DNA from 3 places in the Pediococcus claussenii ATCC BAA-344 genome. Region 2 is predicted to be linked to each of the others. Evidence: predicted binding sites of a transcription regulator. Region 2 holds the regulator's gene; each other region holds the start of a gene.

Region 1 (5,823 bases), 830 kb from region 2:
TCAAGTGGCGTAACAAATTCTGCTGCTTCCAGAGCCTCTTCGGCGGCATTTTTCATCGCGTAACCCAATCGAGCGTGCTGTAGCATTGCAGAATCATTTTGGTTATCACCAAAAGCCATGGTTTCATCCATTGAAACGCTCCAAATATGTTGTAATTGTTGTAAACCATATGATTTAGTAACGTGTGGCATCGTTATATCAATTCCACTAAATCCACTCATCACACTTCCCAGCTCAGTTCCAAGATCTTTACGTAATTTATCTGCCTTATCCCTAACATCACGCATGTCAGCCCAATGAATATCAACTTTATAAATTGGAGTATTAATCTTTTTAAAATCTGAGTTAGGAACAATGTTTTGATAAAAATAGTTGGTCAAATCCCATTCTGGACTTTCCTTTGTTAAGTTTGTCAGAACGTGATCGCGCCCCGATAAAATTAAGGTTGCTCCCCCATACTCAGGAGTTCCAATCAGGTAGTCTAGCAAATCATTTAACATATTCGCAGGAATTGGACTTTCATCCAGTATCTTGCCTTGCTCGGCAATCACTGCTCCATCTTCAGCTACAAACGTAATATCACCATGAATTTTGCTAAAAACTTCCTGACAATGAGCTAGTTGATTGCCACTTGCTACCACAAACTTCATATCACGATCCATGATTTGATTCAATTGTTGTTGGAAACGATCATGATCGAACGTGTGCTTATCGTTTAAAAATGTTCCGTCAATATCGCTAGCAATTAATCGAACTGTCATAAATCCCCCTATCTTCCACCTAAAATTCGTTTTAACTCGGTTGCCATATAAAGCCATAGTCCATCTGAATTCTCTCTAAAGTCCTGACTAAAGCCTGTCTCCATTGGTTTAATCGTTCCAACAGGTTCGTTCAAAACATCATAGATTGTAATCAAATTATCTTTCAGCTTAGCGGAGTAGTAGTGTCCTTCAAGCGCTTCATCAAGCATAGCCTGTGCATTATCTTCAACCGCTTGGTCAATTAACTCGTCCTCATTAGTTTCTTTACCCAAATCTTTTAATTGTTCAATCATGACACGCATTTCAGTCATATCTCCAGGTACTTGAATCATTTTTAATTCCTCCAAATTATTTTCGATACTGTTATTCTAACATTTTAGCAATGTAAAACCAGTTATATCACACGCCCTTTACACCATCTTATGCCAAAAGTTACTTCATAATATTTTCCGAGTAAACATGTTTCATCAGAGCATTAGTATCAGTGCTCATACTTTCATCATTTACAACTACAGTAATCAATCGATGCTTACCAGGTACATGCCCTGTACCAACAAAACAATAACCGGCACGATCAGTATATCCATTTTTCAAACCGTCAATATGTAATGAAGGATTATTAAATCGTCTGCCTGGCAAAGTCGTATTTACATTATCAATCGTTTGTCCTGCTACCTTGGCAGAATTTTTTGAAGAAACTTGTAGAACCTGAGGATATTCATTGATCAAATGTCGCGCAATCACTGCAATGCCATTAACTGAAACCAAGTTTTGGTCATGGCTTCCGGACCCTGGAAATACAGTTGAAAATTTTGATAAATCAGTATTATCTAATCCCGACGCTGAGATTAAATATGAATCTTTAATTCCCCAGCTTGCAACTAGACTTCGCATTGCTTTAATGTGGTTAGTGTTACTACCAGAAACCCATATTCCCAATAAAGTCGTTGCCGCATTTGATGAATCAATCATCGCTGCTTGGTATAAATCACTAATTTTATAACTATTACCAGCTTTTAACTCAAAGCCTCCACAAGTCTGATCAACAGACATCTTTGCCAAATTTTCTGGCACTTTGATTGTATTATTCCAACTTCCCTTATGATTGGCTATTTTTTGAAAAGTCATATAAACCGTTAAGATTTTAATCATTGACGCTACCGGTACATTGGTATTCCCGTTTTTACTGTATAAGACTTTACCATTCTGATCGTCCATTGCAATTGCATCAGGAGCTTTGATATCAAAGGATGCTCGACCACTCGCCAAGTACCCATTCCAAACCCAGGCAGATTTACCACCAACTGTTACGTAATAAAAAGTAACTCGCACATTCTTTTTCCCTTGTTTAAACTGATAAGTTCGAACCTGTGAGGCCTGTAAAGTGGAGTGATCATAATCCTTTAGACTAATAATTTTTTCCCGATGACTATTATCATATCCAAATCCACTTGTATCCTTTACATGATACTGTTGATTCTTAATTTTTTCAGTTTTTACAATTTGGTATGCTGGCTCACTAGCATGTACAGCTGAGATTACCCCAAATCCCAATAAAAAAGTAAACAGCGTAATTATAATATGCCTACTTAGCTTCATTTTAAATCCCTTTCCTACTCAAAATCTCCCTATATAGGTTATCACAACTCTTCTGTTCTTGATATCCTACTTGAAGATTTTACCATACAAAAAGACCCTAACACTCTAAACCGTGCTAGGATCTTCTATGAGGAAAGGTTATTCTTCGGTCCAACTGTAATCTCTTTTACAAGTTTCTTAATTAGCTACACCTTCAAATACCTTATTAAATTGTTCACGCCGTCGTGCTTCTAACCTACCTGATTGAAAAACTGTATTCACGTCTGCTTTTGCATGTTCAACCAATCAACTACCCTTGGTGAGTAAATGCACAATTTCAGGCTAACGGTGATATAGACGGTCTTGGAAGCCAAATAATCTGTTCTTTGAAATAACAGAACCCCCAGAACTAAATTTGTGTTTCTTTACTTAAATCCTGCAATTTAATGTCTTGCAACTAGACAATTAACACTGTCATTGGATTAACATCACTTTCCTCAATGCTATTAATGACTTGAACATTACATAAAATTCTTAAACGGTTGCCTCATTAGCTTTTCACCAAAATCAATCGCACGTACAAAATTTAGAAACCAATGTCTTTAAACATCACAACTTTTAACTTAAACGCTCATGATTGAAGTGGTTCACGAAGAACTAATATTATGTCCCTTCACAATCCCACAACCACTGGACTGGGACATTTGAGAAAAAACTTAGTAGAATCGAAGCTTTATCCCTTTCCTCATGATTATAATAACACCATCCGTAAGCGCTTGCAATATAAAAGCTCTATTTTTTTAAAAATAGCTTGTCGTAGTCTATAGGCCTTGATATATCAGTCAACTAGCACTTTAATTCCACGATAAATATTGTAGCAAAGCAAGAAAATAACTGCTATTCCGATTATTCCAACGAGGACAAAGAGTATGATCGGCCAAGCAGGTACATGTCCATTCGAAGCTACACCCGTGCCTCCAGCAATTAGTAAGATCGCCGCAACAACTCCCATCAGCCACGGAGCAATATGTAACCATAATGCCTGAATTGCATTAGAACGTGATTCGCTGTATTCCGGTTTACTAGCAATCACCAAAATAATAATTGGCATAATAACTGGTAGAAAGAACACACTAAGATAAGCGACTGAACTGAGTAATTTATTTTCAGTAGACACTACAATTCCCCCTTTTTTGACATTATGACATACCAAAGAGAACTAAGTAAAATTAGCCGACTGGTTTATTCATCAAAAATTAACTCCTTTGGTATTATCAATCCATAGCGTGTGTTTTGCTCATTTCAACCTAACTGAAATAAAAATAAAGTTGCAACAAAACATTGTTTGTCACAACTTTATTATGTAAATTATACTAAATTTAAAACCGCTATTTATAAGATTTGACGTAATGCATTATTCTTTTTTTCCTTAGCAATTCGCAATTGATTTTTTAAATCTTCAATTTCCTCTTGATGCTTCTGCTTCCACTCACCATATGAGAAACGTGTATCTGTATCAGTATCTTCAAGCTTCAAACCTGATTCAAGCCAAAAGATTGCTTCTGTCAAACTACCAAAATTTCTAATCCACAATGTATGCCCATTATCGGAATCGAGGGCAACGTATGAACGAAATTTGCGAGTTAGGTACGTGTGTTTCCGAATCTTGAATGCTTTTCGCTGTCTGGTAATTTTGTAGTCAGGCAAAATATAATGTCCCGGGTTTTTAAGAACTGGAACATTGTCTTTCTTTTGACTCTTAAATTCTTGCAGCATAACCTTAGCGGTAGCCTGATCAATTAAAGTGATATCAACTTTACTCATAATAATTGCCCCCGTTCATCTGTATACATCTATTGTAACATAAACGTAACTTACTATTTTGCATAAGAGAAATTGAATTGAAATAATGAGTTACATTATGAAAATATTTAAATTTAGTATATAATTTTACGTACAGCTTTATTTTAAGGAAAAGGAGAATTTTTTATGCGCAAGTATATTTCAGAAATTATTGGTACATTTGTACTAGTTTTCGTTGGTACTGCAACCGTCACCATTGCAAAAGGCGACGTTTTAGCTATTGGTTTAGCATTTGGTTTAGCAGTAACCATCATGGCTTACTCAGTTGGTGCTATTTCGGGAGGTCATTTTAATCCCGCTGTTACACTCGGAATGTTTATTAACAAGCGAATTTCAGCTAGTGACGCAATTTATTACGTGGTTTCGCAATTTATTGGTGCAATTCTTGCCTCAGCGGTTGTCAAATTCTTGCTTAGTTCAATGAATGCTCCAACTAACAACTTGGGACAAACAGATTTTCCCATCATCTCAGCTGGTGCCGCATTTTTCGTTGAAACATTGATTACATTCCTATTTGTATTTGTTATTTTACTAGTTACAAGTAACAAATATGGTAATGCAAACTTTGCAGGATTAATCATTGGTTTAACATTAGGCTTTATGATTATCGTAGCGCTAAACTTAACTGGTGGTTCATTGAACCCTGCTCGTAGTTTTGGACCTGCTATCTTTGTTGGTGGCAAGGCATTATCGCACTACTGGGTTTACTTATTAGCACCATTGGTTGGTTCAGCAATCGCCGCTTATACTGCTAAATTCCTAGGTAGCGAAGAATAATATTAACTTTCATAACCTTTCAAGTTGCAAGTCGGTCTTTTCCGATTTACAATTTGGAAGGTTTTTTAATACCAACATCTATTTTAGAAAGAAGATAATAATATGTCACTAAATCCTTTACAAAGACGCAACACACGTAAGGAACTAAATGAAGCCCTACTACGTTCTAACTTAAAAGGCGAAAAAGTTGCTGCTGATTTAAATATTACAACTGATAAGTTCAATAGGATTATGTCTCTGGAACAGCAAGCCTTGGAAGATCCTTGGATAGTTAAGGAATATTTAAACGAACAGATCAAAAAAAATGGTGCTGAACCTGTTTCATTTTCAGCACTAAAGGGTGACTATCACCAGTATTGGTTTTTAAATTCAAACGTTATCGACTCAAAGAAAATTAGTGCTGGCGAATACTAATTTCTCTCAATTAAATTATTGCCGTCCGTTCTGCAACTTTGCAAACGGATTTTTTAAGTTAACACTACTTTTTTCTGCAGACACATAGTTAATTTCATGGTTAATGATCTCTGCTGCATCTTTTGAACGGTAAATTGACAGTTTCTCATCAACCTCTTGTTTTCTTTCCGCTAATACTCGCTGTTGTTCCTCAATCTTCCTTCGGTGTTCTTCCAATAACTGCCGTCTCTTGTTAATCGTTGTGGGCCCTTCCATACAAAATTCAATATAACTTCTTATATTGTCAATTTTCATCCCAGTATCCTTTAAACAACAGATTGTATGAATAAAATTTAAATCAGAATCAGTAAAAATACGATACCCCATCTCATTTTTAGAAACAAAAGGCAACAATCCTTTTTTATCATAAAAGTGCAATGCCGAAACAGAT
Region 2 (5,823 bases):
TAATCGGTATTTCCATATAGTATTGTTTCAACCTCTTTAGAATAATCACTTCCTGAATACGTAATTATTGGCGGAATAATCTTTACCCCATTCGGGCCACCGTCTTTGATAGCTTCAATTAAAACCATGTTAGCATTATCATTAACGTGTGGATACACAAATTGAATCCTTTTTGGTGCAAGGCGATGCGCCTTCAATTCAAATAAAATATCATCTAATCTTTCCGGCCTGTGCACCATGAACAGCTTTCCGTTCATCTTCAACAATCGCGATGATACATCTAATACTTCACTCAGGGACGTTAATACTTCATGTCTAGCAATCGTGAGATATTTATTTGCATTTTTAATGCTTTGTTCCCTGTTAACAAAATATGGCGGGTTGCAGGTTACCACGTCAATTGAATCACTAGACAAATATTTAAAAATATTAGCAATACTATCATTAACAACATGGAACCTATTTTCTAAATTATTTAACTGAATACTTCTACTAGCCATATCGGCCAAAAGTGACTGAATTTCTACCAATGTAACTCTTGCTTCGGTCTTTGGAGATAAAAAGAGACCAACAGCTCCGTTACCCGCACATAAGTCAACAATATTCCTATCATGTTTTGCGTTTAAATTAGTGAAATGAGCTAACAGAACGGCATCAAGAGAAAATGAAAACACTTGCGAGCTCTGTATAATTTTAACGTCACTGCTATATAATTGATCTATACGTTCATTTATTTTTATTTTTGGCTTCAAAACTACTCTCCAACTTGTTGAAACTTTTCCTAAAATTCGTCATACTGACTGAAGTAAATATTACAAAAAAAAGGAAAAAAATCAAATGTTCTATTCAATTATCCGCGGAATCGTTTTCGCCTTAATATATCTAATCAATGGCATACCAAGGTCATACAACAAGGAACAACTTCCCAAGGGAAACTATATTTTAGTCGCACCTCATCGTACTTGGTTTGATCCTGTTTTATATGCAATGGCGGCATCGCCCAAAAAGTTTGCGTTTATGGCCAAACAAGAATTATTTAAAAATAAATTTTTAAGCTGGTTAATAACTAGTTTAAATGCTTTTCCCGTTGATAGGCAACATCCTGGACCATCTGCAATAAAAATACCAGTAAAGTTGCTGAAAAATAGCAATCTTTCAACAATCATATTTCCGTCAGGAACCCGCCATTCTGAAGAACTTAAAAGTGGCGCATTTGTAATCGCTAAACTTGCTGGAGTGCCAATTGTTCCAGCGGTTTACCAAGGGCCACTAACATTTAAAAGCCTATTTTCACGTCGTAAAATAAAAATTGCCTTTGGAAAACCAATTCAAATTGACAAAAAAATGAGAATGAACGAAGAGAATTTAGCAACTCTTGAGTCTCAACTAAATGCTGAATTTATATCACTTGATCGAGAAATTGACCCGGCATTTAAATATGTTGATGTCTCTTCCAAAAAATAATAACTATAAAAAAGAGGCCAAAATTTTTCTGGCCTCTTTTTTATAGTTATTATTTAGCAATCTTACAAACAAATTAGCCCTTCTTGGCTTGATTCTGCATTGAAGTCATCATTTGATGTAATTTCTTTTGTGACGGTTTTTGTCCCATCTGTAACATCATCGTCCGCAACATCTCTTCATTGATTGGAGGATTATTCTTAAGATAAGTCTCCATGTATCGACGAGCAATGAAAAAACCAGCTACTGCACCAATTAATGCAGCAACAACTACTATTGCAATCCAAATTCCAGTTGACACGTTAATTCCTCCTTACACTGTTACATATCTTATATACTACACAAAAAAACAATAAAACGGAAGAAAAAATTAATCACGCAACCCCTTTTTTCGCTGGGCGTCTTTGACTTTTTGGGGAGTAACTTCTTTACCATCTTTATCAAAAATCTGCATCATTTCTACCTGACTACGAAAACTCTCGCGAAATTTCTTTAAATATTTTTGGCGTAAATCTTTACGTTCAATGATTTCAAGATCACTCAAGCCATCTTCTTTGGCTTTTTTTGCTAATTCATTAATTCTTTTAATTAACTTTTGCATTTCTTGATCAGCCATACTCCACACTCCAATCTTTTTTATAATAATACTACCATGAAAGATCAAAAAGCAAAAAATACGAACATAAGTTTGATTAGGAAAGTTGGACATGGTATGATTATGTTAAATAAATTAAGGAGTTACGCAATGACTGTAAAAGTTGGTGACAAGCAATTTGCTGTTTTACAATTTATTCATGAAAAAGTTACTGAAAAAGGGTATCCTCCGACTGTTCGCGAAATTGGTGAAGCAGTCGGTTTATCCTCTACCTCAACAGTCCATGGTCATATTTCACGACTCGAAAAAAAGGGCTTCTTACAAAAAGATCCTACTAAACCCAGAGCTCTTGAGGTTACGGCAGCTGGATTGGAAGAACTTGGAATTGAAACCAACGAAGATACTATTCCAATGCTTGGTGTAGTAACTGCTGGGCAACCAATTTTAGCTGTTGAAGAAGCAACCGATTATTTTCCCGTCCCTGATGAGTACAAGGAGAGCCAAAAAGACCTCTTCATGTTAACCATTCGTGGGGAGAGTATGATTAACGCTGGAATTCTTTCTGGTGATCAAGTTATTGTTCGCCGACAACAAAGCGCTGATAATGGAGATATTGTGATTGCAATGACTGAGGATGATGAGGCTACCTGCAAGCGATTCTTCAAAGAAATTGATCATATTCGACTACAACCCGAAAATGACACTATGCAACCAATTATTCTTTCAAATGTGACTATCCTGGGTAAGGTTGTTGGTTTGTTTCGGAATCAGATTTTTTAACTATTATTTATTCGAGACAATAAAGTAAGCGAGATATAAGTTGAAAAGTGATGAGTTTAAAAAGCGAAATCACTTGCCTTATTTCTCGTATTTTTATTATTTGGGCATAGAAAAAATTATTCTTTAGTGTTGCCTGACCCCTTTTAATATCTTTTATTTTGAACTTTTTTCATTTTGCGAATTTTTATCGCTTCACAATGAACTATTTTTAATTCAAGAAGATATTTTTTCCTTTTCAATTTGATTCGGTCAACCTCAGAATAGTGCAGAACTTCAATAATTACTGTATCTCCTAATTGATTCAAAACCCTACCTATAATTGGGTTTAACATTGATTCAACATATCGACATTTAACCAAAGTGCCCTTTTCAAAAGTCATCCCCATCTGTTTCACCTCATTTTATAGTTACTATATTATAAAATAAGTAAATATATATGCTTATTATTAGATTTTATTGTGAATTTGCCGATTATAATGTTGAACATGTATAATGGTGAAAAATGATAAGGAGAAACGTATGCTTTATTTGGCAATAATTTTAGGTATCGCTTTTATACTATTGTTGTTTCGGGTTGCAATGGTTATCACAAACCGAGAAAATCCCCTTTTGACCATTCTATTGACTTTATTGGTCGGGGCCGGGTTATTATATTCATCTCTCCAAGTTCCAAAAGCTCTAAAACAGGGAGACCATCAATCAGCGCAAGTAGATAGCACTAGTGCGGATAGTCTTACAAACAAGCTTCCGTTAAATCAATTAACCGATAATAGTTCCAGCCAAAGTGAAGCTAAGCAAGAATTATCAGAAAATTCAATCCTTAACTCCGTTAGAGAAAGTTATAAGTCCATTGGTAAAGTAAGTTTTGACGGTTCTACTAAAACTTATTCCTTGTTACCAACCGCTTCTAGTTTCGTGAAGCCACTTCGTCAAATTATTGCCAATCCTAATCAGGCCAATGAAGCAAACTTTGATCAGATGGTTACAAACTTTAAAACAACATCCAAATCAATCGAAAACGACCTTGGCAAGGGATACACCCTACAACTGTTAAATCCTGATAAAGCAAATCAAAAACTTTTGGCCGTTAAGGATCAAAATGTAACATATAACTTTTTCAGTAAATAGCGAATTAATAAAAAGTGGTACTAAAGCATCCATCTCTTTGCTTTAGTACCATTTTTTTTATAATCATCAATGTTCCCCGTAAATTCTTTGATGATTTTTTTGCCCTTTTAAAATAAATTTTGCTGGATCTTCTCTATAATCAGTTTCAAAATCATCACTATCCAACATTGCGCTCAGGTAGATTCTTTCGTATTCTTTAACAGTCACTTGCTTACGCTGATCTAACCACTTCAAACTTTCAATTAAAGATTGCTTGTCATAATTGTTAATCTTACCACTAAAGAATTCTCCCTCGGCCCCTGAGCCATAGCTAAACAAACCAATTATGTCATTTTGCTTAAGTTCTCGATTAATCAGAAGTGAAATCAAACTCAAGTATAAAGAACCGGTATATAAATTCCCCACAATCTGTGATAGTTGTTTGGATTCATCAAAGGCCTCAAATAACCGATTTTGTTCTTCAACTGTTTCATCTTCAATTCCCGCTCGTAGTGCCTTATATCCCATTTTGGTGAACGGAAGATGAAATACCAATGCCTCAAAATCGGATGATTCTAACTTTGTCATATCTTTATACGCATTATAAGTTTTTAGAAAAAACTGAATAAACTCATCCGAAGAGTATTTGCCATCCACCAAAGCTTCCGAAAATCCGAGTGGTCTCCAAAAATCCATAATATCCTTCGTGTAATGTGAATATTCTTTTGAGATAGTCATAATGCGTGGATTTGCACTCATTATCATTGCAACTGCTCCTCCACCTTGGGTTACTTCGCCTGAACTATGAAGCCCATATCTTGCGATGTCAGAGCCAACTAATAAAACCCTACTGTCTGGCTTCATCATTATATGGCCCATTGCTAATCTGATACCCGCTGTTAAGCCAAAGCAAGCTTGTTTTAACTCGACTCCACTTGCAGATTGATTAATGCCTAATAAATGCTGTAAATACACTGATCCTGATTTTGAATTATCAACTCCAGATTCCGTGCCAAAAAGTATTAAATCAATTTTTTGGCGATCTGCGTCATCAATAATTTTAGAAGCTGCATTTGCTGCGAGTGTCACAGAATCTTGAGAATTACGGATTACGGCCGCCTTTTTTTGCCCAATTCCAATTAAATATTTATTTGGATCCTCATTTCTTGCAGTGGCTAACTCTGCCATATCTAAAAATAAATCACTTGTAAAAAAACCTATCTTATCAATACCTATGTTCATAAATTTTTCTCCGTTCTATTGTCTTGATATATTAATTATAATTGAATATTCAAAATTTGTAATTCTTCTTTACTTTTTCATAAAATATAGTAAAAAACATAAAGATTGACTTTAGAATCTATTGTGTCTATTATTCTAGGGTTAATATACAAAGAATAAATGGAGGAATATCATGAAAAAAGAAGTCACCTTATTAAGCATGTTTAGGTATGTTTTTCAAACCGTTCTACAAAAGAAACGGCTTCTTTTCCTAAATATTGCTGCGCTCATAATTATTACAGCACTTCAATTTGTAATGCCACAATTTACTCAATACATCATTGATAAAATTATTCCTGATAAAAGTATGACTAAATTATTTTATTCCGTTGCATTGATGATTCTTGCAGCTGTGTTACTTGGTGTTTTCAATTATTTTTCCACCTATTATATGAGTATTATGAGTCAAAATTCAATTTTGACACTTCGTGAGAACCTGTTTAGACATATTTTAAGCCTTGATTCCGCTTATTTTGAATCAAGCAAAACTGGTGATTTAATGGTTCGGCTAACCAGTGATATTAATAACTTGCAGAGCCTTATATCGGCAAACATGCTCTCAATTATTGGTAATTTCTTTACATTCGTTGGCGTGTTAG
Region 3 (5,823 bases), 590 kb from region 2:
AGATCCAAAAATTAGTTGGAAGGTTTAAAAATTTAGATTGAATTGCCATGAGGGTTTCATAGGCGCCAATCCCTATTAAGATAATATAAGTCCGCATACGAAACTTAATAACTTTTATTTGAAGTTGTCGCCTTATGATTATAATCAGAATGAATAAAGTTACTAAAAGATTTGTATAATCGATATTTTGCCAGTTCATAGGTTTATCCTCACATAAGTAGAATTTTAAATTACAAACTAAAGTTTAATGCAATAAATTTTAGAATAATAGTGAGGAATATAACTAAATTTACGAAAAATACGAAAGGATGGTATAGAGCGTATTTAAAAACGTCCATTAATTTTAGCCATAAGGTGCTCTTTTTTGTCGCCCGTACATGGTTCACAATTTTAATTGCGCTGAAGACTTTGTTCCTGATTAGAAAAGGCTTCAATGGCAACTATGATACTTAAACCAACGGCCAATAGATAAAGAGCAAAAGATATTGGGAGAAAAATGGATGTAATAATTATGATTAAACCAAGTAGCTTAAAAAGGTTCTCTATGGCATTCCATCTAAAATGAGAATTTTTATTTAATGAAATTGGTAAAAATATCATAGATAGCACCATCGTAATGGTTGATATGGCTAATGCTGTTTGAATAAGATGTGAAGGTTCAAACAGGATTAAGTGAATAAAAAGAATCTCAAGAATTGAGTTTAGGGTTATTACCACAAAAGATTGGCGATATAGATACATCCATCCGTAACCCTTTTTTATAAGTATATGATCAAAATTAATATAAAATAGTAGATATATAAGAAGGGTTATGAATGCTGAGGTAAAGAACAAAGACAACATACTAACGGTTTTATGGACATCTGACATAGAATCAATCAATTCGGCTAATGATTCTCCCATGACAATTATCATCAACTGTGAATACCTTTCAGATAAAGCAGGTGATATTTCAAATTCAATTCCGCGCTTTTGAAATTCAAGTTGAGCGGCCTTACGTGCAAAATATCCCGCTGAATAATTTGAAATTATTGAAATAATTATTAAGGCAAATTGAATTTTGCTATTTGGAATTATTGCTGCAACAAGTTGAATCACTAAAGAAATCCAATACTGACGATTATGGTCATGAGCGTACTGATGGTGATCAGGATCAAAATGCCCTGAGCCCCACCAAAGATAGGTAATCATTAGTTGATTTAATGCAAATGCAAGAATGAATGAAGTATAATGGCCATGGAAAAATTCAGGAATATAAAGTGCAGAAAAAGAAATAGCTGCCATCTGTAAAACCGATAAAGTGGTAGTTCTGAGGCTAGTGTCGCCATGGCTATCAAAATAAAAGTTAAAATCGCTCCAAGTCCAGTAAATTAAGAGAAAAAGGATTAAAAATTTACCATAATTTTCAAAATTATGACCCTCCATTAATCCAACAGTTAGTTGGTGGAAAATAACAACATAAATTAAGTCGGAGAAGACTTCTAGCCATGAAATTTTTCGCTTATATCTACTAGCAGAAATAACTTGAGGTGACTGCCACCATTGACGTAACATGTTTTTACTCCTCCTTGAATTACTATACCAAGTTATTTTAGCATAAAGGAAATGGCAAAGTTAAAAATAGGGTGGTTCGTTGAGTTCTAAAAAGCTTCACAATTGTTAGAGAGTTTCTAACAGTTGTGAAGCTTTTTAGATCCCATTTAATGGTTCAGAGATGAAGTTTATATTCTTATTTAATAACTCTGAATCGATCTTCATCAGTCATGAAGTCTTTTCCATCTGCTGGAGCTTCAATTGATCCAAATGGCATTTGTGATTTTAGAGTCCAATTTGCTGGTACATCGAAGTGGTCTTGGACAAATTTATCGACGATTGGATTGTAATGTTGTAATGAAGCGCCAACTCCTGCAGAAGCAAGTGCTGTCCAAACATTTGCATTAGCAATACCTAATGCATGTTCACCGAACATATCAATATTGTCACTAAAAATTGGGAAATCATTTTTAAGTTTGTCGATTATTTTTTCATCTGTAAAGAATAGAACTGTGCCTACACCAGATTTAAAAGATCCTTCTACTTTATTTTTTGTATTTTCAAAAGCTGTTTCATTTGGAACTTCGCCGTGTAAGATATCGAGAGTTCCTTCCCAAAACTCATCATGTGCCTTATCAAAAAGAATGATTGCACGAACAGACTGACTGTTAAAAGCAGAAGGTGATTGACGAATAGCTTCTTCAATGATGTCAACAAGTTCATCTTGCGTTAGTGAAACGTTTTTTCCTAAGTTATAAATTGATCTACGATTTGTAATCTCATTAATGTAGTTATTATTCATTTTAAATGTTCTCCTATGAATGCTTATTTTTTGTAAGTAAAGTAAGTTTACACAAGTTTTGAAAAATTAGCAACTTTCAATTTTGCCTTGCATTTAAGAACATACGTTCGTATAATGTGAAGCAAGAGGTGAGTTATATGCTTGAATATAATTATTCGAATGAACCGCATGGATTGGTTTTTATGATTGATTCGAAGTCCTTTTATGCCAGTGTGGAAAGTGTGGACCGTGGATTGAATCCATTAAAATCGGTTTTAGTAGTTATGTCATTGGCAGATAATACAAATGGTGGGCTGGTGTTGGCGGCATCACCTGAAGCAAAAAAGCAATACGGAGTTAGCAATGTTATGCGAACTAGAGATGTGCCTCGCACAGATAAGATCATAGTTGCTGAGCCTAGAATGAATTATTACATAGAAAAAAATGTTGCAATTAATAATATTTTTAAAGAATACAGCGCAGAAGAAGACGTTCATCCTTACTCAATTGATGAATCATTGCTTGATATGGAAAAATCATGGCGTTTATTTGGTAATACTCCAATTGAGGTGGCACAACGTATTCAAAAGGAGGTACGGGATCAACTAGGCATTTATTTGACAGTTGGGATTGGTGATAACCCCGCAATGGCTAAACTAGCCTTGGATCTTGGTGCTAAGAAGAGTCCACAACTACTGTCACGTTGGCATTATGAAGATATTCCACAGAAGCTCTGGCCAATTACAGACCTTTCATCTGTCTGGAGTATTGGAAAACGAACTGAGAAACACCTTAAACGAATGGGAATTAATTCGATGTATGACTTAGCTCATACTAATCCGTATGCGATTCGTGAGGAGTTGGGTGTAATTGGTTCACAGCTTTTTGCATTAAGCTGGGGAATAGATCGATCAGTTATTCGTCAACACTTCACGCCTAGATCTAAGAGCTATGGCAATTCGCAAGTGTTGCCTCGAGATTATAGAACCGACGCTGAACTAAGAGTAGTTATTAGAGAACTTACCGAACAAGTGGCAGCACGTATTCGGAAACATAAACAGTTAACCAAATGTATTTCACTTTCGGTTGGTTTTTCATATCATGAGCATGATTTGGGACATCATGGATTCTCTAAACAAATGAAGATTGATGCAACTAATCAAACTACGAGACTAGTTTTGTATACTGAACAATTATTTGAAAATAATTGGAACGGAGAAGAAGTGAGAAATATTGCGGTCTATTGTACTCATTTACAAGATGATAATGCGGAACAATTGGATTTATTTCAGCAAATGGAAATTAGTATTAAACAGCGCAAGCTGGATGCAACGATGGATCAATTGCGAAAGCGCTTTGGTATAAAAAAGCTAGTTAAACTTTCGAGTCTAACGGAAGGAGGAACTGCGATACAGCGTGCTGGGTTAGTTGGGGGGCATCGTGGAGGAAATGCTTATGAATAATCAGGACTATCAGTTTGATCCGAAAATTGTAGAACGTTTTCTAACTGACTACCAAGATCGTGGCATGGTCAAATGGCAAGGATTTTACCTAAGTGACCATACTCAGCGGATTGAACGAGATGCCAAAGTTGAGAGAAAAAGAGCTGAACGCATAAAAAAACCACCAATGGAGAGGGGCGAAGTTCTTGAATTTATTCAAGAAGCCTTTCAAAAGGGACTACGGGTAGCAATTCAAATGAATTGGTCTGATCGTAATCAACATATTCCAGATTTAATTGTGGGATTAATTGAAGGACAATATCAAGGTAGAATCGTTGTTAATGGAAAGTTAATTATGATCGAGGATATTTATTTTATCAAAAACGGAAGCGAAGTATAATTATGGTATGAAGTATTATTGGGGGAGATAGTCATGAAACGAGTAGGAATGATTTTGTTATTGGTTATTGTGCTAATCGTGGCTTTTTTAGGATTTAAAAAATATAATACTACTGACTCAATTCTAAAAAAAGTACAAAGTGACGCCGGGAATAACGACACTGTAACTATTTTTGTTGGAGGGTACGGATCTTCACCTAATGCATTTAATGATATGGTAAATGCGTTTCATAACAACGGTTTAACAACGGAAAAAATTAGGGTGAATATCACAAATAATGGAAAGATTGATGTTGATACTAAACAAAAACAGTTAAAGAATGAAACAATTCAAGTGGCATTTAAACGAAATAAAGATCCTCTATATCAGGAAAAATTATTTCCAAAAGTGATGAAAAAATTACATCTAGAATACAATGTTAATAAAGTTAACTTAGTGGGGCACTCAATGGGTGGATTAATTGAACTTGCATACCTAACTGGGAATCATAGAAATGAGTATCCTAAAGTAATAAAATTTGCGACAATTGCTACGCCATACAAACGATTTTTCAAAACGAACAATAATATCAGTCGTTCAGTGGATCAGATTGAATCTAATCTTAAAAATGTACCGTCCAATTTACAAGTTTTGAATATGGGCGGGCATATTAATGGCAAGGATAGTGATGGAGTGGTACCAGTTGCCGGTATTAAAGAATTTGGTCCAATGATCAAACCGCATGTTGCGAGTTATAAAGAACGGATATTTGAAGGAACAGAGGGTCAAGTACAACATTCAAATTTAAGGCATAATTCTAAGGTGATTGATACACTTGCTGAATTTTTATGGAAATAAATTGAATGGTTTAAAATTGATATAAATCAAAAACACAAGCTAGGTGATTGTCCCTGCAATAAAATCTACTGTAGGATAGTCACTAACTTGTGTTTTTGTTTTTTAATGGATATGTTTCAAATATAATTATCCACGACTTGGGATTTTTATTTCCGTTTTTTCGATAGTGATTGGCTCGGTAGCCTTCATTAGTTCGTTGAGATAGAAACCTGGCTTTAAACCGGTTGGCTCACTTAATGCATATACAGTCAAAGTGTAGTTGTGAGTTTCAGGTGGCGTTGGACCAGTATATCGTTCGTTAACGTTAATGTCGTGTTCGTTTACATAGCGGGAAATGTTGCTGTTTTTACCCTGAACAACACCTTTGTTTTTCTGACTAAAGTCTTCTGGAATTAGATCGGTTGGGGCAATGTCAGTGGCAATCCAATGAATCCATGGAAAGCCAGCCACAGGAACAGCATCATAATCAACGAGTGAAAGTGCAATGGCTTTGGTATTTGCTGGTAGATCTGTAATATGAATTGGAAATGAACGAATTGGTCGTGAGTTCAGCTTAAACTCTTCGTTAGCATGCTTACCATAACGATCTGGCAGAAATCCGTTTTCAAAATTAACTGTAATTTTCATGGTTATATACCACCTTTCAGACTATGATTATACCGCAGAATATTGAAATGAAGTGTTATGATAATTGTAAATTAATTTTAGTGTGGTGAAAAATATGAAAATTTGGCAAGTAGTAGCACTTGTGGTTCTAGGGGTAATCACTTTAGGATTGGCAACTTTGACAGTTGAACTCTTATTTAAAGGAGTATTTTCAGATCACTTGT

The links. Region 2 encodes LexA, which represses DNA repair genes until DNA is damaged. Its sites were predicted from a motif close to CNAACANNTGTTNG; they were not measured.
Region 1: the regulator LexA is predicted to act here: its motif matches at 3,674-3,687, upstream of PECL_RS00810 (DUF4870 domain-containing protein).
Region 3: the regulator LexA is predicted to act here: its motif matches at 2,432-2,445, upstream of PECL_RS01950 (Y-family DNA polymerase).

Annotation. Positions count from the first base shown of each region.
Region 1 is NC_016605.1:172,456-178,278, reverse strand. Features, by position in the region: gene PECL_RS00825 (Cof-type HAD-IIB family hydrolase) at 1-761, opposite strand, end outside; gene PECL_RS00820 (hypothetical protein) at 770-1,093, opposite strand; gene PECL_RS00815 (D-alanyl-D-alanine carboxypeptidase family protein) at 1,194-2,360, opposite strand; gene PECL_RS00810 (DUF4870 domain-containing protein) at 3,178-3,516, opposite strand; gene PECL_RS00805 (hypothetical protein) at 3,732-4,163, opposite strand; gene PECL_RS00800 (MIP/aquaporin family protein) at 4,329-4,979, shown strand; gene PECL_RS00795 (DUF2316 family protein) at 5,082-5,393, shown strand; gene PECL_RS00790 (MerR family transcriptional regulator) at 5,409-5,823, opposite strand, start outside.
Region 2 is NC_016605.1:999,259-1,005,081, forward strand. Features, by position in the region: gene PECL_RS04770 (GIY-YIG nuclease family protein) at 1-16, opposite strand, end outside; gene PECL_RS04775 (tRNA1(Val) (adenine(37)-N6)-methyltransferase) at 1-752, opposite strand, end outside; gene PECL_RS04780 (lysophospholipid acyltransferase family protein) at 838-1,464, shown strand; gene PECL_RS04785 (YneF family protein) at 1,538-1,762, opposite strand; gene PECL_RS04790 (DUF896 domain-containing protein) at 1,832-2,077, opposite strand; gene lexA (transcriptional repressor LexA) at 2,207-2,836, shown strand; gene PECL_RS04800 (hypothetical protein) at 2,980-3,222, opposite strand; gene PECL_RS04805 (hypothetical protein) at 3,356-3,964, shown strand; gene PECL_RS04810 (hydroxymethylglutaryl-CoA synthase) at 4,031-5,185, opposite strand; gene PECL_RS04815 (ABC transporter ATP-binding protein) at 5,358-5,823, shown strand, end outside.
Region 3 is NC_016605.1:412,347-418,169, forward strand. Features, by position in the region: gene PECL_RS01935 (hypothetical protein) at 1-199, opposite strand, end outside; gene PECL_RS01940 (low temperature requirement protein A) at 391-1,554, opposite strand; gene PECL_RS01945 (nitroreductase family protein) at 1,730-2,335, opposite strand; gene PECL_RS01950 (Y-family DNA polymerase) at 2,473-3,777, shown strand; gene PECL_RS01955 (hypothetical protein) at 3,770-4,156, shown strand; gene PECL_RS01960 (alpha/beta hydrolase) at 4,190-4,993, shown strand; gene PECL_RS01965 (YbhB/YbcL family Raf kinase inhibitor-like protein) at 5,120-5,620, opposite strand; gene PECL_RS01970 (hypothetical protein) at 5,715-5,823, shown strand, end outside.